DNA from 3 places in the Variovorax sp. F042 genome. Region 2 is predicted to be linked to each of the others. Evidence: predicted binding sites of a transcription regulator. Region 2 holds the regulator's gene; each other region holds the start of a gene.
What was found. The regulator sigma-54, encoded in region 2, starts transcription at its own class of promoters, with help from an activator protein. The targets are predictions, from matches to a motif close to TGGCANGNAANCTGCTTT.
Positions count from the first base shown of each region.

Region 1: the regulator sigma-54 is predicted to act here: its motif matches at 5,889-5,906, upstream of ACZYSP_RS29490 (nitrate regulatory protein).
Region 3: the regulator sigma-54 is predicted to act here: its motif matches at 1,581-1,598, upstream of glnA (type I glutamate--ammonia ligase).

Region 1 is NZ_JBVASX010000014.1:72,632-80,379, reverse strand. Features, by position in the region: gene ACZYSP_RS29520 (DMT family transporter) at 1-824, opposite strand, end outside; gene ACZYSP_RS29515 (pyridoxal phosphate-dependent aminotransferase) at 906-2,078, opposite strand; gene ACZYSP_RS29510 (branched-chain amino acid ABC transporter substrate-binding protein) at 2,109-3,401, opposite strand; gene ACZYSP_RS29505 (Hsp20/alpha crystallin family protein) at 3,526-3,897, shown strand; gene ACZYSP_RS29500 (alpha/beta hydrolase-fold protein) at 4,086-4,820, shown strand; gene tsaD (tRNA (adenosine(37)-N6)-threonylcarbamoyltransferase complex transferase subunit TsaD) at 4,777-5,817, opposite strand; gene ACZYSP_RS29490 (nitrate regulatory protein) at 5,937-7,199, shown strand; gene ACZYSP_RS29485 (CmpA/NrtA family ABC transporter substrate-binding protein) at 7,545-7,748, shown strand, end outside.
Region 2 is NZ_JBVASX010000003.1:161,502-169,249, forward strand. Features, by position in the region: gene ACZYSP_RS13600 (YceI family protein) at 1-439, shown strand, start outside; gene ACZYSP_RS13605 (LysE family translocator) at 459-1,106, shown strand; gene ACZYSP_RS13610 (phospholipase D family protein) at 1,114-2,721, opposite strand; gene rpoN (RNA polymerase factor sigma-54) at 2,732-4,333, opposite strand; gene lptB (LPS export ABC transporter ATP-binding protein) at 4,351-5,145, opposite strand; gene lptA (lipopolysaccharide transport periplasmic protein LptA) at 5,142-5,855, opposite strand; gene ACZYSP_RS13630 (thiol:disulfide interchange protein DsbA/DsbL) at 5,998-6,645, opposite strand; gene ACZYSP_RS13635 (SPOR domain-containing protein) at 6,788-7,549, opposite strand; gene argS (arginine--tRNA ligase) at 7,561-7,748, opposite strand, start outside.
Region 3 is NZ_JBVASX010000002.1:30,550-38,297, reverse strand. Features, by position in the region: gene ACZYSP_RS08540 (EI24 domain-containing protein) at 1-700, shown strand, start outside; gene ACZYSP_RS08535 (competence/damage-inducible protein A) at 697-1,497, shown strand; gene glnA (type I glutamate--ammonia ligase) at 1,644-3,059, shown strand; gene ACZYSP_RS08525 (hypothetical protein) at 3,213-3,722, shown strand; gene glnL (nitrogen regulation protein NR(II)) at 3,725-4,804, shown strand; gene ntrC (nitrogen regulation protein NR(I)) at 4,832-6,364, shown strand; gene ACZYSP_RS08510 (patatin-like phospholipase family protein) at 6,554-7,573, shown strand; gene ACZYSP_RS08505 (hypothetical protein) at 7,601-7,748, opposite strand, start outside.

The DNA.
Region 1 (7,748 bases), on a different contig from region 2:
CTGATGCTTTCGCCCAGCCAGAGCGCGGCCAGCGCCAGCGCCGAGACCGGCAAAACGGCGGTAAAAAGCGCTGCTTCAGCCCCGCGCAGCCGGGACGATCCGGCAAACCACAGCACGAAGCCCAGCACCGTTGGCACCAACGCGTAGTAGGCGACGCCGGCCAGCGCCTCCGCCGGCAAGGGGTGCTCCCAGGCTCGCTCGAACAGCGCTGGTACCAGTGACAGGAGCAACCCGAAGGCCGTCATCAGCGTCGACAGCGCCAGCGGACGCACCGGCACCCGCAGGCGTTTGTTGAGCAGGATGAACATCGCCTCGCAAACCACCGCGCCCAAAACCAGCAGGTTGCCGATCAGCGCCGCCGGGGATTTTGAGTCCCCCGCCGAAGCCTGGCCCGCCCCGGGCCAGCTGATCGCCAGCACCCCCGCCGTCGCCAGCACGATGCTGCCCACCAGAAACCGCCCCGGCCGCTCGCGCAGCGCAATCACCGCCACCAGCGCCGCCACAGCAGGCAAGGTGCCCGCCACCACGCCCGCACTGGCCGCCGGTGCCCAGCGCACGCCAAGGATCAGCAGCACGGTGTAGCCCACGCTCCCCAGCCCCGCCTGGCACACCAGCAGCGCCAGATCCTGCCGGCCGGGCCGCGGCCACGGCGTGCGGGTCAGCCGCAGCAGCACCAGGAACACCGGCAGCGCCATCGCGAACCGCAGCGCGGTCGCGGTGAACGGCGGCAGCCCGCCCGCGATGACCTTGCTGGCCACCACCGTGCTGCCGACCGTGACCATCGCCAGCGCGCACAGTGCCATCCCCTTCAACCGTTGCGACAACATGCCGGACCTTTCGCTTTCGAGAAAAGCCCGAGCTTCGCGGCCCCGGCGCGCCGCGTATTGAACGAAATTGCAGCCGGCTCAGCCCTTGCCGGGTTGTTGTTCCGCCAGCCAGTTGCGCAACCGCTCCACGCCCTTCACCAGCCGCTGCGGGTCTTTCGACGCAAAGCACCAGCGCAGCCAGCCCTGCGCTTCAGGTGCGAAGGCGTTGCCCGGCGCGAGCCCCAGGCCCGCCTCTGCCACCAGCCGCTTGGCCACTTCGAGCGAATCGCCGAAGCCTTCGAGCCGGAAGAAGGCGTACATGCCGCCCTTGGCCGAGGCCACCTGCACGCCCGGCAGCGCCGCCAGCAGCGGCACCAGCGTGTCGCGGCATTGCTTCAGGTGCGCCACCACGCGCGGCGTGATCTCGCTCGTGTGCTCGATGGCGGTGATGGCGGCGCGCTGAGTGAACACGCTGGCGCATGAGGTGTTGAACTCGATCAGCTTGCCGATGCCGTCCACCATCGAAGGCGGCAGCACCAGCCAGCCGAGGCGCCAGCCCGTCATCAGGAAGCTCTTCGAGAAGCTGTGCGTGACGACGAGGCGGTCGTCAGGCTTCGAGATGTCGAGGAAGCTCGGCGCGCAGCCATTGGGCGTCGGCTCGTAGTACAGCCGCTCGTACACCTCGTCGGCAAGGATCCACGTGCCGGTCTTGCGGCAATGGTCGAGCACGGCCTGCTGCTCGTCGCGCGTCATGGTCCAGCCCGTGGGGTTGTTCGGCGCGTTGACGATCAGCAGCTTCGTCTTCGACGTGACCGCTGCGCGCAGCGCGGGCAGGTCGAGCGTCCATTGGCCGTTCACCGGCACCAGCGGGAGCGTGCGCACGTGCGCGCCCATGATCGCGGGCTGCGCCGTCAGGTTGGGCCACACCGGCGTCACGGCGACCACTTCGTCGCCCGCGTCGACCAGCGCCTGCACCGCGAGCATCAACGCGCTCACGCCGCCCGAGGTGACGGCGATGCGCGAGGCATCGACCGCCGGATGCAGCCCGCTGGTATAGCGCGCGATGGCTTCGCGCAGTTCGGGCAGGCCGAGGTTGTGGGCGTAGAAGGTTTCGCCCCGCTGCAGCGACTCGATGGCCGACTGGCGGATCACCTCGGGAGTGACTTCGTCGCTTTCGCCGAACCAGAAGGCCAGCACGTCGTCGCGGCCCATGCCGGCATTGGCGACTTCGCGGATCTTCGATGCTTCGAGGTTGTGGATGGCTTCACGCATGTCTGGTTGTCCTGTTCATCATCGTCATCATCAAGGTCTCTTCATCTTGCACGAGGTCGGCAGCTCGGCGCGCTCGGGGGCGATGGTCTTGACCACCCGAAAGCCGTAGCCGGAGCCTTCGACGTCGAACTGCACGCCCGGCCTGCCCTGCCTGTCCATCACGCCGACCACGAGCTGCTGCTGGAACTGGTGGTCCGCAGCGCGCATGCGCCCGCGCTGGCCGTACAGGCTCACGTCGGCCTGCTCCAGCGCGCGTGCCACAGGCACCGCGTCGACACCGCCCGCGCGTTCGATGGCCTGTACGAGCGCTTCGATCATCAGCGCCAGCCGCATGTGCACATAGTCTTCGGCCGGCTTCGGAAAGCGCGCGCGGAAGGCGCGGTAGAAGGCTTCGGACTGCGTCGTCTGCACGTTGGGCAGCCAGTCGGCCACCGCGATCACGCGTCCGATGCCCGCATCGCCGATGGCTGCGGGCGCACCGAGCGCATTGCCGTAGAAGGTATAGAAGGTGCCGTTGAAGCCCGCTTCGCGCGCCGCCTTCACCAGCAGCGTGAGGTCGTTGCCCCAGTTGCCCGTGACCACGGCCTGCGCACCGCTCGCGATGATCTTGGTGGCATAGGGCGCAAAGTCTTTCACCTTGCCCATCGGGTGCAGTTCGTCGCCGACGATCTCCACGTCGGGCCGCTGTGCGCCGAGCTGCCGGCGCGCCTCGCGCAGCACGGCCTGGCCGAAGCTGTAGTCCTGTCCGATCAGGTAGACGCGCTTGAGCGCTGCGTCGTCCTTCACCACGTCCATCAGCGCGGCCACGCGCATGTCGGCATGGGCGTCGAAGCGAAAGTGCCAGAAGCTGCAGCGCTCGTTCGTGAGCACAGGGTCGACCGCCGCGTAGTTGAGGAAGATCACGCGTCGCGACGGGTCGCGCTCGTTGTTCTTGTCGATGGCATCGACCAGCGCCGCGGCCGTGGCCGACGAGTTGCCCTGCAGCACGATGCGCGCGCCGTCGTCCATCGCGGCGCGCAGCGCGGAGAGCGCTTCTTCGTTCTGCCCCTTGCTGTCGTAGCGGTCGAGCTGCAGGGGCCGCGCGCCGCCGGGCAGCTTGATGCCGCCGCGCGCATTCACGCGCTCCACCGCCCACAACAGATTGCGGAACACGGCCTCGCCGGTGTTGGCGAAGGGGCCGCTCATGCTTTCGATGAGTGCCAGGCGAATGGGCGCAGGTGGCGATGAAACCGATGCTTGTGCCAGCGCGGCGAAGGGCCTCGCGCATAGCGCCAGCGCCGCGAATTTCAAGGCCTCGCGACGCCAAATAAAGGGGGGATTCATTGTCTTGAAACGCGTGCCGCGGGGCCTAGATGAGGTCTCAAGCGGCACTCACGATTGAACGGCCGCGCAGTGTAAGGGACACACATTCCTTGTCCCCATTGTGTTGATTCAGGAGTTCTTCATCATGTTTTTCGCCCCCACCCTTCGCACCGCCCGCTTCGCTCCCCGCGCCTATGACCGCTCGTTCGAACGCTTCGTGAACGATGCCTTCGCCGGTGCCCGCCGCTCGCCGCTGGTCGAGCAGGACGACAAGAGCTGGACCCTCTCGCTCGACGTGCCGGGTTTCACGCGCGAAGACCTCGCGATCAGCATCGAAGGCGCCGTGCTGCGCATCGACAGCAAGGCCGAAGCCAAGCGCCAGTTCAAGGCGGCCTACGAGCTGCCGCAGGACATCGACGTAGCCACCAGCGAAGCAAAGCTCGAGAACGGCGTGCTCACGCTGAAGCTCGGCAAGCTGGTCCCCGTGAGCCAGGCCACTCAGTTACAAATCAACTAATTTGGCCTATGCCCACAAGAGGAAAATGTTAGTTAAGGCCTCGTTTTGACTTTAAACGAGCACCTTATTCACAATAGCGCTAGATAACGTCACATGATGTGACGTTTTCTTAGAACTTTCTTCTTCGTGGGCGTCTCGTAAACGCACCGAACTCGCTACGGTGCGGTTCGGGTGCCCCCAAAGGCACCATGAAAACGCACCTTCAATCCGCCAACCCCAACGAACAATCCGACACGCTCCTGGTGTTCCTGCCCGGGGCGTACCTGAAGCCCGACGAGTTCGAGCGCGAAGGGTTCATCGCAGCCGTGCGCGAACGCCATCTGGCGGCCGACTCCCTGCTGGTGGACGCGGATGTTTCCTACTACTACGAACAGACGCTGAGCGATCGCCTCCACACCGAGGTCATCGAGCCGCAGCGCGCCAAGGGCTACAAGTCGATCTGGCTCGTGGGCATTTCCATCGGCGGCTTCGGCGCGCTCATTCACGAACTGGCGCGGCCGGGCTCGGTGGACGGCATCGTGGCGCTCGCGCCCTACCTGGGACGCCGGGTGCTCGGCGCGGAGATCAAGAAGGCCGGCGGCCTGCGCACCTGGCAGGCGCCTACCGGGCCGCAGCCCGACGAAGAGCCCGACCGCAAGCTCTGGCCCTTCTTCCAGCAGTACCTGGAAGCCCAGCCGTCGCAGAACCTGCCGCCGCTCTACCTGGGCTTCGGGCTCGACGACCGCTTTGCCAGCAACCACAAGCTGCTGGCCGACGCCCTGCCGCCGGGGCGCGTCTTCACGACCGAGGGTGGCCACGACTGGCCGCAGTGGCGCCAGCTGTGGCGCAATGTGCTGGACGTGCTGCCGCTGCCGGCAATCGGCCGATCAAAGCAACTGCTTACGCAGTCTCCGGTAGCGAAGCCATGGGCCATCGCGGCCTGACGTCGAAGGCATAGCGCTCGCTCGCCTGCGACAGCCCTGACTGCAGCCGCATTGCCGCAGCCATGGCGATCATCGCGCCGTTGTCGGTGCACAGGTGCAGCTCCGGGTAGTGCACGCGCACCTTGCGCTTCGCGCACGCAGCGTTCAGCTGTTCGCGCAGATTCCTGTTGGCTCCCACTCCTCCCGCCACCACCAAGCGCTTGAGCCCGGTCTGGTCGAGCGCGGCAAGCGACTTCTTAAGCAGCACCTCGACGATGGCCGCCTGCGTGGACGCGGCCAAGTCGGCCTTGTTCGCTTCGAGCTGGTCGCCGAGCTTCTTGGCCTGCGTGAGCACGGCCGTCTTCAGGCCGGCAAAAGAAAAATCGAGATCGCCGCTGTGCAGCAGCGGCCGCGGCAGCTTGAAGGCCGTGGCACTGCCGCCTTCGGCCAGCTTCGCGAGCCACGGCCCACCCGGGTACGGCAAGCCCATGAGCTTGGCGCTCTTGTCGAAGGCCTCGCCGGCCGCGTCGTCGATGGTTTCGCCGAGCAGCTCGTAGCGGCCCACGCCGTCCACCCGCATCAGCTGGGTGTGGCCGCCCGACACCAGCAGCGCGACGAACGGAAACTCCGGCGGATCGGCGCTCAGGAACGGCGACAGCAGATGCCCTTCAAGGTGATGCACGCCCAGCACCGGCTTACCCAGCGCCACGCCCAGCGCACAGGCCACGCCGGCGCCCACCAGCAGCGCGCCCGCCAGGCCCGGCCCGCGCGTGTAGGCCACCACGTCGATCTCGCCCAGCGTGCGGCCGGCTTCGGCCATGACGGCTTCGGTCAGCGGCAGCACGCGGCGAATGTGGTCGCGGCTGGCCAGTTCGGGCACCACGCCGCCGTAGGCCTGGTGCATGGCGATCTGGCTGTGCAGCGCGTGCGAAAGCAGCAGCGGCAGCGCGTCGCCGTGCGACTCGACCAGCGCCACGCCGGTTTCATCGCAAGATGATTCGATTCCCAACAAGAGCATGCCGCCGAGTGTAGGCGGCGCCCTCCCCCGGCACCCGCGAAGGGGCAAACGGCGGCGCTCTCCACTCCCCGAGGCACGGATGTTGCGTTGACCATGCCAGAGCCCCGCGCCCTCCCACCATGAAATCCGGACTGAGTTTTCTGATCGCTGCCCGTCGCTGCGAAATCGACGAGCTGGATCAACTCGCCCGCACCAGCGAACTGGTGAGCCTGATCGGCCGCCTCGTCCACGCGCTGCAGCGCGAGCGGGGCATGTCGAACATGTTCCTCACCTCTCGCGGCGCCCGCTTCGCCGACCAGCGCGGCCCGCAGATCGCCGAATGCATCGCGCTGGAGCAAGAGGTGCGCGCCGGCTTCGACCAGCTCGAGGCCGACAACCACCGCGGCGCGGGCACCGGCAACAGCGCGCGCCTGTTCAGCCGCATCGCATGGGTGCTCCCCGGGCTGGACGCCCTGCCCGGCCTGCGCCGCCGCATCGATGCGCTCGAGCTGAAGCCGGCGCAATCCACCGCCGCGTTCGCCAAGCTCGTCGCCGGCCTGCTGTCGGTGGTGTTCGAGGCGGCCGACGGCGCCACCGACCCCGAGATCTCGCGCCTGCTGGTCGCGATGTTCAACTTCATGCAGGGCAAGGAATTCGCCGGCCAGGAGCGCGCCTTCGGCTCCGCAGCGCTGGCGCTGGGCCGCAGCGACGAGGCGCAGCGCCTGCAGTGGCTGCACCTGATCGAATCGCAGGAACGCTGCTTCCAGGTGTTCACCGATTTCTCCGGCGAGGCGGTGCTCGCGCTGTGGCGCAACAGCCAGCCCGATGCCGAAGTGGCCGAGCTCGAACGCATCCGCCGGCGCGGCGCCGCCTCCACGCCGGCTGACGTGCCGCTCAGCCAGGCCTGGTTCGACTGCTGCACCCGCCGCATCGACGCCATGAAGATCGTCGAGGACCGCCTGGCCGCCGACCTGCGCGCGCTGTGCGAGCGAAAAACCGTGCAGGCGCGCAGCGAGCTGCAGGAATACCGGCAGCTGCTCGACACGCTGGCCCCGCAGGCCGGTGCCCTGTTCTTCGATGACGCCGACGCGCAGTCGGCCGCTCCCGCGCAGTTCGGCCGCCATCTCGAACGCTCGGTGCTCGACATGGTCCAGGAACAGTCGCACCGCCTGCAGGCCATGAGCGACGAGCTCGAAACCGTGCGCGCCTCACTCAACGAACGCAAGATCGTCGAACGCGCCAAGGGCCTGCTGATGGCGCACCGCCGGCTCAGCGAGGAAGACGCGCACAAGATGCTGCGCCAGACCGCGATGAACCAGAAGCGGCGGCTGGTCGACGTGGCCGAGTCGATGCTGGCAATGGCCGACTACCTGCCCATGCTCGACCGCGCGCCGCCGCGTTGAAGCGGTCCTGCCGTTCAACTTGGTGCAGTGCACAACAACTGTGCCATCCGGCACTTCCCGGCCTGATCGAGCCCTCTCCCATGCTGTGCGGCCGCATCCCGCTACTTTCTTGATAGCAGCCCGTAGCACCCGAAGGCTGGCACACCGCTTGCAAGCAATAAGTTCGTAGGCCCCCCAATGGGTCTTCAGGCAGGCGGCACCCAACGGCGGGTGTCTCCCACCGAACCGGACAAAGGCGTCCCCATCCCGCAAGGGCTCGTTTTCGAGCAGCCCCTGCGCGGTGCGGACGCCTTTTCGTTTTTGTCTTTCTTGTTTGTTGTTTCTCTTCAACCGGAGCCCCGCCCCATGACCGACCTGCTCAAAACCCGCCTCAGCCGACGCCGCGTATTGCAAGCCGCTGCCATTGGTGCCGTCGGCATCGACCCGGCGCTGCGCGCCGCCGTCTGGGCCCAGGGCTCGGACAAGCCCGAGAAGGAAGAAGTGAAGATCGGCTTCATCCCGCTGACCGACTGCGCCAGCGTGGTGATGGCCTCGGTGCTCGGCATCGAC
Region 2 (7,748 bases):
CCGGGGCCGCTTCAGCACCAAGGACGGCTCCGTGCAGATCGACGGTACCGGCGCCAGCGGCAAGGTCGACATCACGATGGACATCAGCTCCATCAACACCGGCGTCGACCTGCTCAACCGCCACGTGCAAAGCAAGGACTTCTTCAACGTGGCCGAGTTTCCGACCGGCCGCTTCGTGGCCGACCGCATCGACTTCAGCGGCGGCAAGGTGGTCGACGTGCCGGGCACGCTCACGCTGATGGGCCAGACCAAGCCGGTGACGCTGAAGGCCGTGCGCTTCAACTGCTACCTGAGCCCGCTGATCAACCGCCAGGTGTGCGGCGGCGACTTCGAGACGACCGTGGAGCGCAGCGACTGGGGCATCACCTGGGGGCTGAACTTCGGCTTCGAGAACAAGGTGAAGCTGCTGGTGCAGGTCGAAGCGGTCAACGTGCAGTGACACCGGAGAAGGCAAGGCCATGATGGACACCACCCTTTCGCTGCTCGGCATCGCCGGCGCCATGACTGTGGGCGCGATGAGTCCCGGCCCCAGCTTCGTGATGGTGGCCCGCACCGCCGTGACCTCGCGCACCGACGGACTGGCCGCAGCGCTGGGCATGGGTGCCGGCGGGCTGGTCTTCGCGATCGCCGCGCTGGCCGGGCTGCAGGCGGCGTTCCTGGCCGTGCCGGCGCTGTACGTGGCCATCAAGGGCCTGGGGGGCGCCTACCTCGTCTACCTGGGCTTTCGCATCTGGAGCGGCGCGCGGCAGCCGCTGGCCGTGGCGGCGCAAGAGACGGACGGGTCGCCGCGCCAGCAGGGCCGCAGCGGCCGCACCTTCCTGCTGGGCCTGGCCACGCAGGTCAGCAACCCGAAGACTGCCGTGGTCTACGCCAGCATCTTCGCGGCCTTCCTGCCGCGCGAGGTGCCGCTGGTGCTCGCACTGGCGGTGCCGGCGGTCATCTTCTGCATCGAGACGGGCTGGTACGCCATCGTGGCGCTGGCGCTTTCCTCGGCAGCGCCACGCTCGACCTACCTGCGCTACAAGGTCTGGATCGACCGGGCCGCCGGCGGCGTGATGGGGCTGCTGGGCCTGCGGCTGATCTGGTCGGCCGTGCGCGGCAACTGAGCCGACGCTACAACAGGCTCTCCGGCGTCAGCGGCGCCAGCAATTCGAGCATGGTCCGGTCCCAGAAGCCGGAGTCGGGCTCCTCGCTCAGCACGGTGAGCTTGCCGGCGTCGTCGCTGACCCATTCGATGCGCGACTCGTTGCTGCCCTCGGCAAAGCGCAGCCGGTAGGCGCCCTGCTGCTTGAGCACGTCGATGAGCTTGAGCGCCTGTTGCGCCATCTCGGGGCTGCGGATGAAGAGACCGATCTCGGTGTTGTGCGTCTCCGAGCGCGGATCGAAATTCATCGAGCCGACGAAAAGAATGCGCCGGTCGATCACCGCCGACTTGGCATGCAGCCTGCCTACCGAGGTGCCGAACAGGCCGAGCCGCACGCTGCGCCGGGTGCGCGTGGAGCTCAGTTCGTAGAGGTCGGCGCCGAGCTTGAGCATGTCGGGCCGGTAGCGGCGGTAGGCGGTGTGCACCAGCGGCTCGTCGGTGGCGGCCAGCGAATTGGTGACGACGCTGATCTTCACGTTGCGGCCGCGGATCTCGCGCATCACCTCCAGCCCCGAGGCGCCCGGAATGAGGTAGGGCGAGACGATGGTCACCTCGGAGCGCGCACGGCGCATCTGCTCGACCACGTTGTAGCGCACGCTGTCGACGTCCAGCAGCGGCACGCCGCCGTAGGACGTGGTCTTGCCGATCACGCGCTCGGGCGAATCGGCGTAGGCCTCTGCGGTGGCCCAGATCAGTCCGAGCTTGCCGGCGTTCAGGTCTTCCGCCATCGGGCTGTAGCCAAGCAGGTCGTTGGGCGCGGGCGGCGGCGGTGGTGGCGTGGTGTCGAGGCCGGTGGCGACGTCGAAGCGCTTCTGCAGCTCCTCGCGCGACAGGTCGCTGGCCACCACCGACTGGATCGGCCGCACGTAGATGCTGTTCCAGTACTGGTCGAACAGGCTGCCCAGCCGCGGGATCAGCGCGCCGGTGACGAAGGTGTCGAGGTCGAGGAAGTTCTCCCCCGCCGTGCGCCTGAAATACTGGTTGCCGATGTTGCGCCCGCCCGCCACCGCCATCGCGCCGTCGGCAATGAACAGCTTGTTGTGCATGCGGCGGTTGACGCGGCTGAAGTCGAAGAGCGACGCGCTGAAGCGCTTCAGCAGGCTGCCGCGCCCGGCCGGGAACGGGTTGAACAGGCGCAGCTCCACGTTGGGCGTGGCGGCCAGGCCGAGCAGCAGCTCGTCTTCGCCGGAGGTGTAGAGGTCGTCCATCAGCAGCCGCACGCGCACGCCGCGCTGGGCGGCGTCGCGCAGGGTGCGCATCAGGTAGCGGCCGGTCTCGTCGTTCTCGATCTGGTAGTACTGCACGTCGAGCGTGAGCTGCGCGCGGCGGGCCAGCTGGATACGGGTGTCGAAGGCGAAGTCGCCGCCGGGCATGAGGCGAAAGCCGCTCAGGTCGGGGTCGGGCTGGGAGGCCAGCGCGATCTTGCCGAGCGCGGTGTCGGCTGACACGGCCATGGCCTTGGTGGGCGGGCGCGGCGCCTCGTCGGGCAATGTGGCGCAGCCTGCGAACAGCAAGACCGCAGCCATGACGAAAACCCAATGCCCACAACGCGAAAGCGACGGCAGGCGACGGGTCATCGGTGGCTTTCTACAGGGCCTTGCGCAGGTTGGCGGGCGCGATGCGCAGCGCCTCGCGGTACTTGGCCACGGTGCGGCGCGCGCACTCGATGCCCTGCTCTTTCAGCATCTCGGAGATCTGGCTGTCCGACAGCGGCTTCTTGATGCTCTCGGAGCTGACGAACTGCTTGATCAGCGCGCGCACCGCGGTGCTCGACGCATTGCCGCCGGTTTCGGTGCCCAGCGCCGAGCCGAAGAAGTACTTGAGCTCGACCGTGCCGAAGGGCGTGGCCATGTACTTGGCGGTGGTCACGCGCGAGATGGTCGATTCGTGCAGGCCCAGTTCGTCGGCGATCTCGCGCAGCACCAGCGGGCGCATCGCGAGTTCGCCGTGCACGAAGTAGCTCTTCTGCCGCTCGACGATGGCGTTGCTCACGCGCAGGATGGTGTCGAAGCGCTGCTGGATGTTCTTGATGAACCAGCGCGCCTCCTGCAGCCGCTGCGACAGCGCCTGGCTGCCTTCGCCCTTGTGCGACTTGAGTGCGCCGGCATAGATGTCGTGCACGCGCAGGCGCGGCATCACCTCGGGGTTCAGCATGACGCGGAACTTCACATTGGTGCCGCGGCCCGTCTTGGTGACGATCACGTCGGGAATGACGATGTTGCGCTCGACGTCGACGAAGCGCCGACCCGGCTTGGGCTCGAGCCGCGCGATGATCTGCAGCGCCGAGCGCACCAGCTCCTCGTTGCTGCGGGTGAGCGTGGCCAGGCGCTTGAAGTCGCGGCGCGCGAGCAGCTCCATTGGCTGCTTGCAGATGGCGATGGCGGTCTTGCGGACCAGCTCTTCCTCGTCGGTCTCGTCCTCGCGGGCCAGGGCACGCAGCTGGATGCCCAGGCATTCGCCGAGGTCGCGAGCGCCGACGCCGGCGGGTTCCAGGCTTTGCAGCAGGCCGAGCGCCACCTGAAAGTGATGCACGAGGTCGTCGAACTGGTCGTTGTCGTCGCCGGCCAGGCCCGAGGCCAGTGCGGGCAGCGAGTCTTCCAGGTAGCCGTCGTCGTTGAGCGATTCGATGAGAAAGCGCAGCGCGGCGCTGTCGTTCTCGTTCAGGCGCAGGCTCAGGGCCTGGCGGTGCAGGAAGGACTGCAGCGACTCCTGGCTGCGCGCGAGTTCGGTGGCGTCGGCACGTTCGTCGTCGCCGAGGTTGTTCTGGCGCGCGGGCGCATCGCTGCCCCATTCGCTGTCGTCGGGCGCCATGTCGACGGTGCCGTCGCCTTCCCAGTCGGGCTCGCGCTCGGTGATCTCGGCAGCGGGGCCGTCGGTGTCGGCCGTGGTGGTGGTGCTGGTTTCGGTGGAAGCAGTGGACGCGCTGGCGGCGGGCGAAGCGAAGTCGCTTTCGCCGTCGCCGCTATCGCCGCCGTCGTCGCGCGGCACCGGGGCATCGGCCGTGTCGAGCCCGAATTCCTCGCGCGCCGCTTCTTCAGCCGTGCGCTCGAGGAACGGGTTCTCGTCGAGCATCTGCTCCACCTCCTGGCTCAGTTCGAGCGTGGAGAGTTGAAGCAGCCTGATCGACTGCTGCAGCTGTGGCGTCAACGCCAGATGCTGCGAGACGCGAAGGGATAGCCCTTGCTTCATGGGAACCGCTCCCGCCCTTACATGCGGAAGTGTTCGCCCAAGTACACCCTGCGTACTTCGGCGTTGTCGACGATCTCCGAGGGTGTGCCTTGTGCCAGCACATGCCCGTCGCTGATGATGAAAGCGTGATCGCAGATGCCCAGCGTTTCACGCACGTTGTGGTCGGTGATGAGCACGCCGATGCCGCGCTCTTTCAGGAAGCTGATGATCCGCTGGATCTCGATCACCGCGATCGGGTCGATGCCGGCGAAGGGCTCGTCCAGCAGGATGAAGCGCGGCTGCGTAGCCAGCGCACGCGCAATTTCGACGCGGCGGCGCTCGCCGCCCGACAGCGCGAGCGCGGGCGAATCGCGCAGGTGGTCGACGCGCAGGTCGGCCAGCAGCTCGGCCAGGCGCTCGTCCATGTGCTGCTTCGACAGCGGCGCCATCTTGCCGTTCTCGTCGGGCTCGCTCTGGAGCTCGAGCACGGCGCGCACGTTTTCCTCGACCGTGAGCTTGCGGAAGATCGAGGCTTCCTGCGGCAGGTAGCTCAGGCCCATGCGGGCGCGGCGATGGATCGGCATGTGGGCGATGGGCTCGCCGTCGATGCTGATGTCGCCCGCGTCGGCGCGCACCAGCCCCACGATCATGTAGAACGAGGTGGTCTTGCCCGCGCCGTTCGGCCCGAGCAACCCGACGACTTCGCCCTTCTGCACGTCGAGCGAGACGTCTTTCACGACCGTGCGGCTGCCGTAGCTCTTCTTCAGGCCGCGCGCGATCAGGCGGCTGCCCGGTGCGCCGTTGGCGTCCTGCGTTCCTGCGGTTTCGATCACTTGCGGGTTTCTCCCTGGTCACTGAGCGTGGTGCTCTGGCGCAGGCCCTTGCCGGGTGCGGGCGTGGGCGCCGGCGGCGCCGCCTTCGCGCCGGCCGGAGCTGAGGCACCGGCTGCCGGTGCGGTGGCGGCCTTGGGGGTCAGGATGGTCTTGACGCGCCCGCCCGGGGTGGACGCGTTGACGGCGGTGTTCGGCGGCACAGTGGAACCGTTGACCGTGTAGGTGTCGTTGCTCTGGTCGTAGACAATCAGCGCGCCCTGGCTCTCGTCGTTCGGCGTAGCGCCAAGCAGGCGGCGCATGGTGGCGTTGCGGATGAACTTGACGTTGTCGGCGCGGCTGTCGTACTCGATGACTTCCGACTCGCCCTCGATCCACTCGTCGGGCGCATTGCGTTTCTGCTTGTAGTAGGCCCGCTTGCCCGGTGCCGCCGTGACCACGCCGTACTGGTAGCCCTCGGGGTCCTGGCGTACATCCATGCGTGCGCCGCGGATGATGATCGTGCCCTTCGTAACGAGCACGTTACCGGTGAACACGCTGGTCTGCTTCAGGTCGTCGTAGCGCATCGAGTCCGACTCGATGTTCATCGGCTTGGTGCGGTCGGCGGTTTCGGCCAGTGCGCCCGAGGCAAGGCCGGCCAGCAACAGCGCGCCGGCGGCCAGGCGGCCGATGCGACGGAGGAAGGTAGTGGTGGGGTGAGAGTGCAATGTCATAGAGGCACGAAACTTGCTCGGCATTGTATGCGGCTGATTGCGTCAGCCCCGCACGCACAGATGAAAAAGCCCGCCGATGCGGGCTTGACTTTCTTCCTGGAACACCGCGGAACCGGCTCCGCCGGACCGCGATCCTGGGGGGTCAGCCCTTCTTCGCTTCGCCGATCAGATAGTTCACGACCTGAAGCACTTTGGTCATGTTGCCGGCGGTTTCGCCGTCCACGTACCAGCGGCCGGCCACGGCCATTGCCGGCACGCCAGCCACCTTGTAGGCGTCGGTCATTTGCGAGGCGCGCTTGGCCTTGCTGGCCACGCCGAAGGAGGTGAAGACTTCCTTGAACTTGGCGCCGTCCAGGCCGTTCGCGGCGGCCCAGGCAATGATGTTGGCGTCGCCGTTCACGTTCTGGCGCTGCGCGTGGATCGCGTTGAACACCTTCGGCTGATATTCGTCGACCTTGCCCATGGCTTCGAGCGCGTAGTACAGGCGCTGCTTGGCTTCGACGTCGTTGCCCACGAAAGGCACGGGGATGCGGCGGAAGGCGACTTCCTTGGGCACCGTCTTGATCCAGGCTTCCAGCGCCGGCTCGAAGTCGTTGCAATGCGGGCAGTTGTACGAGAAGAACTCGACCACCTCGATCTTGCCGGCGGGCGCGTCGACCGGCACGCGCTTGTCGAGCACCAGGTATTCGGTGCCGGCCTTGGGCGCACGCGCCTGGGCGTGGGCAGGGTTGGCAGCCAGGGACAGCAGCCCGAGCGAAGTGGCGGCCAGCGAAAAGTCACGACGTTTCATTGAAAGAGCTCTCCAGTTGTTACGGCAGACTGAGCCGGCGCGCGGCGGGGAGTTCCCCCTCATCCGGCGCGCCCGAGGCAGTGGATGGTGGCGGCAAACGCCGCGCGGCGAAGCTTAGGGGCTATTTGTGTCGGCTGCCGGGTCAGCGCTGCACGCGAACCAGCGCCGAATCCATGCCGCCGCCGTCGAGCCGCTCCTTGAGGCGGTCGGCGTCGTCCTTCTTGTTGAAGGGGCCCGCGCGCACGCGGTAGACGGTGCGGCCCGCCTGCTCGCGCTCGGTGACCTTGGCCTCGACGCCCATCAGCGACAGCTTGGCGCGCTGCGCCTCGGCGTCGTCAGTGGTGCGGAAGGCGCCGGCCTGCACGAAGTACATGAACGGATCGGGGCCGGAACTGCTGCCGGCATTGCTGTTGCTGCTCGGTGCGGCCGACGCGGTGGTCGTGCTGCCGGAGCTGGCGCCGCCGCCCGAGCGCGCCCGGGCCAGGTCGCCCAGCGGATCGTTCGAAGGCGGCAGGGCATTGGCTTCGGCCGGCACCGGCGCAGGGCGCGGCGGCTTGGGCGCCACCACCACGGGCACCGGCGGTGCGGTCGTGGGCGGGGCGGTGGCAGGGGCCACGGCGGTGGTGGCCGGCTCGCCGGTGACGGGGTTGACCGGGCCGGTGGGTGCGGGCGCCGGCTTGGCGGCGCCTGCCTTGCCGGCCAGCGGCGCGTTCGGGTCCCAGTCGCGGTTCTTGCGGGCCTCGGCCTCGTCCTGCTCGGCGCCGCCGCGCTGCGTCTTGGTCACGAACGGGATCGGCACCTTGGTCACGTAGACCGCGATGCCCAGCGCGACGCCCAGGCCGAGCACCAGCCCGATGATCAGGCCGATGACGATGTTGCCGCGTTGTCTGGTTGTCTTCTTCATGGTGAGGAGGTTCACATCTTGCTCGGCGCACTGACGCCGAGAATCGCGAGGCCATTGTGCAGCACCTGCGCGGTCGCGGCGACCAGCGCCAGGCGGGCCAGCTTGACCTTTTCGTCGTCGACCAGGATGCGCTCGGCGTCGTAGTAGCTGTGGTAGCTGGCGGCCAGCTCGCGCAGGTAGAACGTGACGTCGTGCGGAG
Region 3 (7,748 bases), on a different contig from region 2:
GGCGTGGATCGGCCGTCTTTTCTCGGGTGACGTCACTTTCGCGCTGGCGTCCCTGGTCGTGGTGTTCGCCGCCACGCCGCTGATCGTGGTGGTCTGCCTGCTGATCGTGGCCGGCTTCATGGCGCCTGCGCTGACCAGGCTCGTGGGCGAGCGGCGTTTTCCCTCGCTCGAGCAGAAAAAGGGCGCTTCGTTCTTCGGCAGCGTCGCGCGTTCGCTCGGCGTCACCATCCTGGCGCTGATCGCCCTCGTGGTGTCGATGCCACTGTGGCTCATTCCGCCGCTGGTGCTGATCCTGCCGCCGCTGATCTGGGGCTGGCTCACCTATCGTGTGATGAGCTTCGATGCGCTGGCCGAGCACGCCAGCCCCGAGGAACGCGCCGCGCTGTTGCGCGCGCACCGGCTGCCGCTGCTGTGCATCGGCGTGCTGTGCGGCTACCTGGGCGCCGCGCCCAGCATCGTCTGGGCATCGGGCCTGCTGTTCGCCGCGGCCTTCTTCGTGCTGGTGCCGATCGCCATCTGGATCTACACACTGGTCTTCGCCTTCTCGGCGCTCTGGTTCGCTCACTACTGCCTCGACGCGCTCGCGCGGCTGCGTGCCCAGCGCGCTGTGGCCGAGGCATCGGCCGCCAACGGCACAACACCGGCGCTCGAAGCCGAAGAGGCCAGCAAGGCCGCTCTTTCCCAATGGGGTTCACCATGACACGCGCATTCGGTCTCATCGTCGTCGGTGACGAGATCCTTTCCGGCAAGCGGGCCGACAAGCACATGGCCAAGGTCATCGAGCTGCTCGCCGCGCGCGGCCTGCAGCTGAGCTGGGCCGAATACGTGGGCGACGAACCGGCGCGCATCACGGCCACGCTGGCGCGCGCCTTCGCCTCGGGCGACATCGTCTTCTCGACCGGTGGCATTGGCGCCACGCCCGACGACCACACCCGCCAGTGCGCCGCCAAGGCGCTGGGCGTGCCGCTGGCGCTGCACCCCGAGGCCGAGCTGCTGATCCGCGAGCGCATGCAGGACACCGCGCGTGAGCAGGGCGTGCCCTACGAGCCCAACCGCTCCGACAACGTGCACCGGCTCAACATGGGCGTGTTTCCGCAAGGCGCCACGCTCATCTACAACCCGTACAACAAGATCCCCGGCTTCAGCGTTGGCGACGTGCACTTCGTGCCGGGCTTTCCCGTCATGGCCTGGCCGATGATCGAGTCCGTGCTCGACGGCCGTTACGCCGAACTGTTTACCCGTAATGCCGTCGCCGAGAAGTCGGTGATCGTTTTCGGTGCCATGGAAGCCACGCTGACGCCGCTCATGCAGGCCATCGAGGCCACCCACGCCGGCATCAAGGTGTTCAGCCTGCCGAGTGTCGATCACCCCGAATACGGCCGCCACATCGAGCTGGGCGTCAAGGGTGACCCCGGCCGGCTCGATGCCGCCTATGTCCAGCTGATCGAAGGGTTGCACACCTTTGATGCCAAGCTTGGTCCAGAATTGGTGCGTTAATACTGAGCGCACCATTTTGGTGAAATTCCGCCTTCATTTGGGGTTTGCGGCGGCCACTAAAGCCTCATCGAGTGAGGTGACAATGGCACAGAAACTGCATCCCTCATCCCTGTATTCCTAACCACCATCCAACTCAGGAGAAACTGATGGCAAAGACCGTCGCCGATGTACTCAAGCTCGTCAAGGAAAACGAGGTCAAGTTCGTCGACTTCCGCTTCACCGACACCCGTGGCAAAGAGCAGCACGTGACCGTGCCGGTCTCGGCTTTCGATGAAGACAAATTCACCTCGGGCCACGCATTCGACGGCTCGTCCATCGCTGGCTGGAAGGGGATCGAAGCTTCGGACATGCAGCTCATGCCCGACCCGAACACCGCCAACATCGACCCCTTCTTCGAAGAAACGACGCTGATCCTGACCTGCGACGTGATCGACCCCGCCGACGGCAAGGCCTACGAGCGCGATCCGCGTTCGCTCGCCAAGCGCGCCGAGGCATACATGAAGGCTTCGGGCCTGGGTGACACCGCCTTCTTCGGTCCGGAACCCGAATTCTTCGTGTTCGACGGCGTCCGCTGGAAGAACGACATGTCGGGCTGCTTCGTGAAGATCGACTCCGAAGAAGCCTCGTGGAACACCGACAAGGAATACGAGCACGGCAACACCGGCCATCGTCCGGCAGTCAAGGGCGGCTATTTCCCGGTTCCCCCGGTCGACAGCTTCCAGGACATGCGCTCGGAAATGTGCCTGGTGCTCGAATCGCTCGGCATCCCGGTCGAAGTGCATCACCATGAAGTGGCCAACGCCGGCCAGATGGAACTCGGCACCAAGTTCAGCACGCTGGTCCAGCGCGCCGACTGGGTCCAGTTGCAGAAGTACGTGATCCACAACGTGGCCCACGCCTACGGCAAGACCGCCACCTTCATGCCCAAGCCCATCGTCGGCGACAACGGCTCCGGCATGCACGTGCACCAGTCGGTCTGGAAGGACGGCAAGAACCTGTTCGCCGGCGACGGCTATGCAGGCCTGTCGGACTTCGCCCTGCACTACATCGGCGGCATCATCAAGCACGCCCGTGCCCTGAACGCCATCACGAACCCCGGCACCAACAGCTACAAGCGCCTGGTGCCCGGCTTCGAAGCCCCGGTGAAGCTGGCCTACTCGGCCAAGAACCGCTCGGCCTCGATCCGCATCCCGTTCGTGGCCAACCCGAAGGGCCGCCGCGTCGAAGCGCGCTTCCCCGATCCGCTGATGAACCCGTACCTCGGCTTCGCTGCGCTGCTGATGGCCGGTCTCGATGGCGTGGAAAACAAGATCCATCCGGGCGAAGCCGCCAGCAAGGATCTGTACCACCTGCCGCCGGAAGAAGACGCGCTGATCCCGACCGTCTGCCACAGCCTCGACCAAGCCCTGGAATACCTGGACAAGGACCGCGCGTTCCTGACCAAGGGCGGCGTGTTCACCGATGCGTACATCGATGCGTACATCGATCTGAAGATGCAGGAAGTCACGCGCTTCCGCATGGCGACCCATCCGGTCGAGTTCGACATGTACTACTCGCTGTAATCGCGCGAAGTACAACCTCACCAATCCATTGGCGAGGATGTAATGAAAAAGGACGGCCACGGCCGTCCTTTTTCAATGGAGTGGAACATCTTGTCACTGGTGGCATCGAATTGCACGAAAATGCACCTTTGTCGCCGCCCTCCACCGATACACATGAAGACTGCTTCTCTCATTTTCCTGGCCGGTTCATTGATCGCGCTGCCGGCGCTCGCGCAGGAACGCGTCTGGCGTTGCGGCAACGAGTACACCAACAACGCCACCATCGCCCAGCAGAAGGGCTGCAAGGTCATGGAAGGCGGCAACGTCACGGTCGTGCAAGGCACCAAGTCTTCGGGCGGTGGCTCTGCGTCATCCGGTGGCTCTTCCGCGGCGCGTGCGCCGGCGGGCAGCCCGCGTGTCGAAGGCGTCGACCAGCGTGCCCGTGACGGCGAGGCTCGTTCGGTGCTCGAGTCTGAGCTCAAGAAGGCCGAGGCGCGCCAGGCCGAGCTGCAGAAGGAATACAACAACGGCGAGCCCGAGAAGCAGGGCAGCGAAGGCCGCAATTACCAGAAGTACCTGGATCGCGTCGCCGAAATGAAGGCTGAGCTGGCGCGCAACGAGAGTGACATCGCCGGCATCCGCCGCGAAATCGGCCGCCTGCCGAACAAGCAGCAGTCGCAGTAGTCATGGTGTTCGGGAAGAAGGCGACCGGCGCCAATCCGCGCTTCCAGTCCTTCGACCTGCTGTCCACGCTGATCGCGGTGGTCAACAGCAACGGCTCCGTGCTGTTCGCCAACGCAGGCCTCGAAGACGCACTGGGCACCTCGCGCCGCACCCTCGAGGGTTCGCAGTTCGGCGCGTGTTTTCATGAGCCGCAGGTGCTGCGCACGGCCATCGACGGCGCGAGCAGCAACGACTTTGCAACGCTGCGCTATGAGGCCTTCCTGCGCCGCGTCAACCACGAGCTGATGCCCGTGCAGGTCACGCTTGCGCAGGGCGACAAGAAGGGCGAGCTCATCATCGAGATGTCGCCGCTCGAGCAGCAGGTGCGGCAAGACCGCGAAGAGCGCCTCATCGATCAGGCGCAGGCCAACAAGGAGCTCATCCGCAACCTCGCGCACGAAATCAAGAACCCGCTCGGCGGCATCCGAGGCGCGGCGCAGCTGCTGCAGATGGAGGTCGAATCGCGCGACCTCATCGAATACACCCAGGTCATCATCCACGAGGCCGACCGGCTGCAGACGCTGGTCGACCGGCTATTGGCACCGCACCGCCGTCCGCACGTGGTGGGCGACGTCAACATCCACGAGGTGTGCGAGCGCGTGCGCTCGGTCATCCTCGCGGAGTTTCCGCGCGACCTGCACATCGAGCGCGATTTCGACGTGTCCATTCCCGAGTTCCGCGGCGACCGCGAGCAGCTCATCCAGGCCACGCTCAACATCACGCACAACGCGGCGCAGGCGCTGACCGAGCGCCGCGCGGCAGGCGACGCGCAGATCACTTTCAAGACGCGCATAGCCCGTCAGGTGATCTTCAACAAGCAGTGGTATCGACTGGCACTGGAATTGCATGTAATCGACAATGGACCGGGTGTGCCGGACACGATCAAGGACCGCATCTTCTATCCGCTGGTATCGGGCAGGGAAGGCGGGACAGGGCTGGGATTGACGCTCGCGCAAACTTTTGTGCAACAGCATCACGGCGTGATCGAGTGCGACAGCGTCCCGGGCCGAACCGATTTCAAGATATTGATACCGCTGCCCTAGCGCAGCCACCGGCAACAGAGGAGATGCATGAAGCCGATCTGGATAGTTGATGACGACCAATCGATTCGCTTCGTGCTCGAGAAGGCTCTATTGCGCGAAGACCTGCCCACGCGCAGTTTCACGAACACGCGCGAGGTGCTGGCAGCACTCGAACAGGCCGCCGACGACGATCAGCAAGGTCCCCAGGTTCTGGTGAGCGACATCCGCATGCCCGGCGGTTCCGGGCTCGACCTGCTGGACAAGATCAAGGCCAAGCACCCCGGCCTGCCCGTCATCATCATGACGGCCTTCTCCGACCTCGACAGCGCCGTCTCGGCCTTCCAGGGCGGCGCCTTCGAATACCTGCCCAAGCCCTTCGACCTGCCGCGTGCAGTCGAACTCATCCGCCGTGCCGTCGATGAAAGCCAGCGCGAGGAAGTCGCCGAAGAACGCATGGTCGCGGCGCCCGAAATGCTCGGCCAGGCCCCTGCGATGCAGGACGTGTTCCGCGCCATCGGCCGGCTTTCGCAGAGCAACGTCACGGTGCTCATCACCGGCGAATCGGGCTCGGGCAAGGAACTGGTGGCGCGTGCGCTGCACAAGCACTCGCCGCGCGCCAACGGCCCCTTCGTTGCGATCAACACTGCGGCCATTCCCAAGGACCTGCTGGAGAGCGAACTCTTCGGCCACGAGCGCGGCGCCTTCACCGGTGCGCAAACCATGCGTCGCGGCCGCTTCGAGCAGGCCGAGGGCGGCACGCTGTTCCTCGACGAAATCGGTGACATGCCCTTCGACCTGCAGACGCGCCTGCTGCGCGTGCTGAGCGACGGCCATTTCTACCGCGTGGGCGGCCACAACTCGGTCAAGGCCAACGTGCGCGTCATCGCGGCCACCCACCAGGACCTGGAGCAGCGCGTCAAGCTCGGCGGCTTCCGCGAAGACTTGTTCCACCGCCTCAACGTGATTCGCCTGCGCCTGCCGGCACTGCGCGAACGCGGTGAAGACGTGCCCGCGCTCACGCGCCACTTCCTGCAGGTGAGCGCGCGTCAGCTGGGCGTCGAGCCCAAGCGCATTTCCGATGCGGCGCTGGCCAAGCTCGCGGCCTTCGGCTTCCCGGGCAACGTGCGCCAGCTCGAGAACATCTGCCACTGGCTGACCGTGATGGCGCCGGCCCAGCTGATCGAAGCGAAGGACCTGCCGCCCGAGGTGATGGCCGTCGGTGCAGGCGCTGAGACTCTCCACGTGCCCGAAGCCGCGACCGTCGCGCCGACCGCAGCGGCCCAGCCCGTGGCGTCGCTGCCAGTTGCAGGCAGCGAATCGGCGCCCGCGCACGCCGTCTCCGAGCCCGCTGAAGCCCATGCGGGCGTGAGCAGTTGGGAAAGCGGCCTGGAGCACGAAGCCCAGGCCTTGCTCGCGGCCGGCCGCACCGATGTGTGGGACGTGCTCTCGCGCCGCTTCGAGTCGAGGCTGATCCTCACAGCCCTGGCCAACACGCGCGGCCGCCGTATCGAGGCCGCGCAGAAACTGGGCATCGGGCGCAACACCATCACCCGGAAGATCCAGGAACTCGGCATCGAATGAAAAGGCCCCTTGGGGCCTTTTTTATTACCGGCCGGACTTATCCAGCCGGCCGTACCAGTGCAGAAGATCGCCCATCCCTCGTTCAAGTGATGCGCTGCTTCACCAATTGACTCACATTCCGGCCTGAGACCAAGGGGCATCCGGGCCCGCGCGCCGCGGGTACCGTCCACTCAAGCAAGGAGCGTAGCCATGTCTTTCAAGATTCTCTGCTGCGACGGCGGCGGTATCCGCGGCGTCATCACGGCGATGCTGATCCAGGACCTGGACAAGAGTTTCGGCATCGTCGCAAGCGCGAACGGTTTCGCCGGCACGTCGACCGGCGGCCTGATCTCGCTGGGCCTAGTGAACAAAGTGAGCATCGACAAGATCGTCAGCGTCTACCAGAACGATGGCTCCACCATCTTCAAGCCCAACGGCTGGCTGCTGGACGCACAGGCCAAGCAGCAGGACCGGGCACCGGCGCAGTCGACAGAAGACCTGCTGGGCAGCGGTCCGGGCATCTTCAAGTGCCAGTACGTCAACACCGGCTTGCAATCAGTCGCCCAGCAGCTGGTGGGTAGCGGCGGTGCGCTGTCCTCGGCGAGCCGCTTCGTGGCCGTCAACTCCGCGCGGCTGTGGGATGCGAACCAGAACAGCTGGGCGCCGTGCACCATCTCCAACGGCCAGAGCAACGCCTACCGCGGCATCAGCATGGTGGACGCCGCGCTGGCCACCTCGGCCGCGCCAACGTACTTCCCGCCGTACCAGATGGGCGACTTCGGCTACTTCGCCGACGGCGGCACCTTCGCCAACAACCCCTCGATGACGGCGATCGTGGAAGCGATCTACCAGGGCTACGCCACCGCCCCGTCGGACATCGTGATGCTGTCGCTGGGCACCGGCGTCAATCCGGTGGGTGTGCCGCCCAGTTCCGTGTCCAACCCGCTGGACTGGGGCGTCACGCATTGGCTGTGGCCGTTCAGCGACGGCGTGGTGCCGGCTACTGCGCTGCTCAACCTCACCATGGATGCCACCGCGGAGTTGGCGGCGACCCAGGCCGGCCAGCTGCTCGGCAGCAACTACATGCGCGGCAACGTGCCGCTGGCCCAGCCGTTCGGCCTGGACGACTACAAGAACGTGGGCGAGTTGGTGAGCGCGACGCAGAAATACATCGAGAGCTCGCCCGAGTGGGCGGCGGTGCGCAGCTGGGTCCAGCGGAACTGGACTTGAGCGAGGCGAGCGACGCCGGCGGCGTGACTATCGGCTTCGCTGGCCCAGGGTCAACGAATCGATCTGGAACTTTCCGCTCTTGTCCCAGAGCCAGGTATCCACGTACGTATGGGCGCCGAGCTTGCCGGGGTTCGGCAAGGGCGACGTGGCCTTGATCAGCTCCGCAATCATCGGC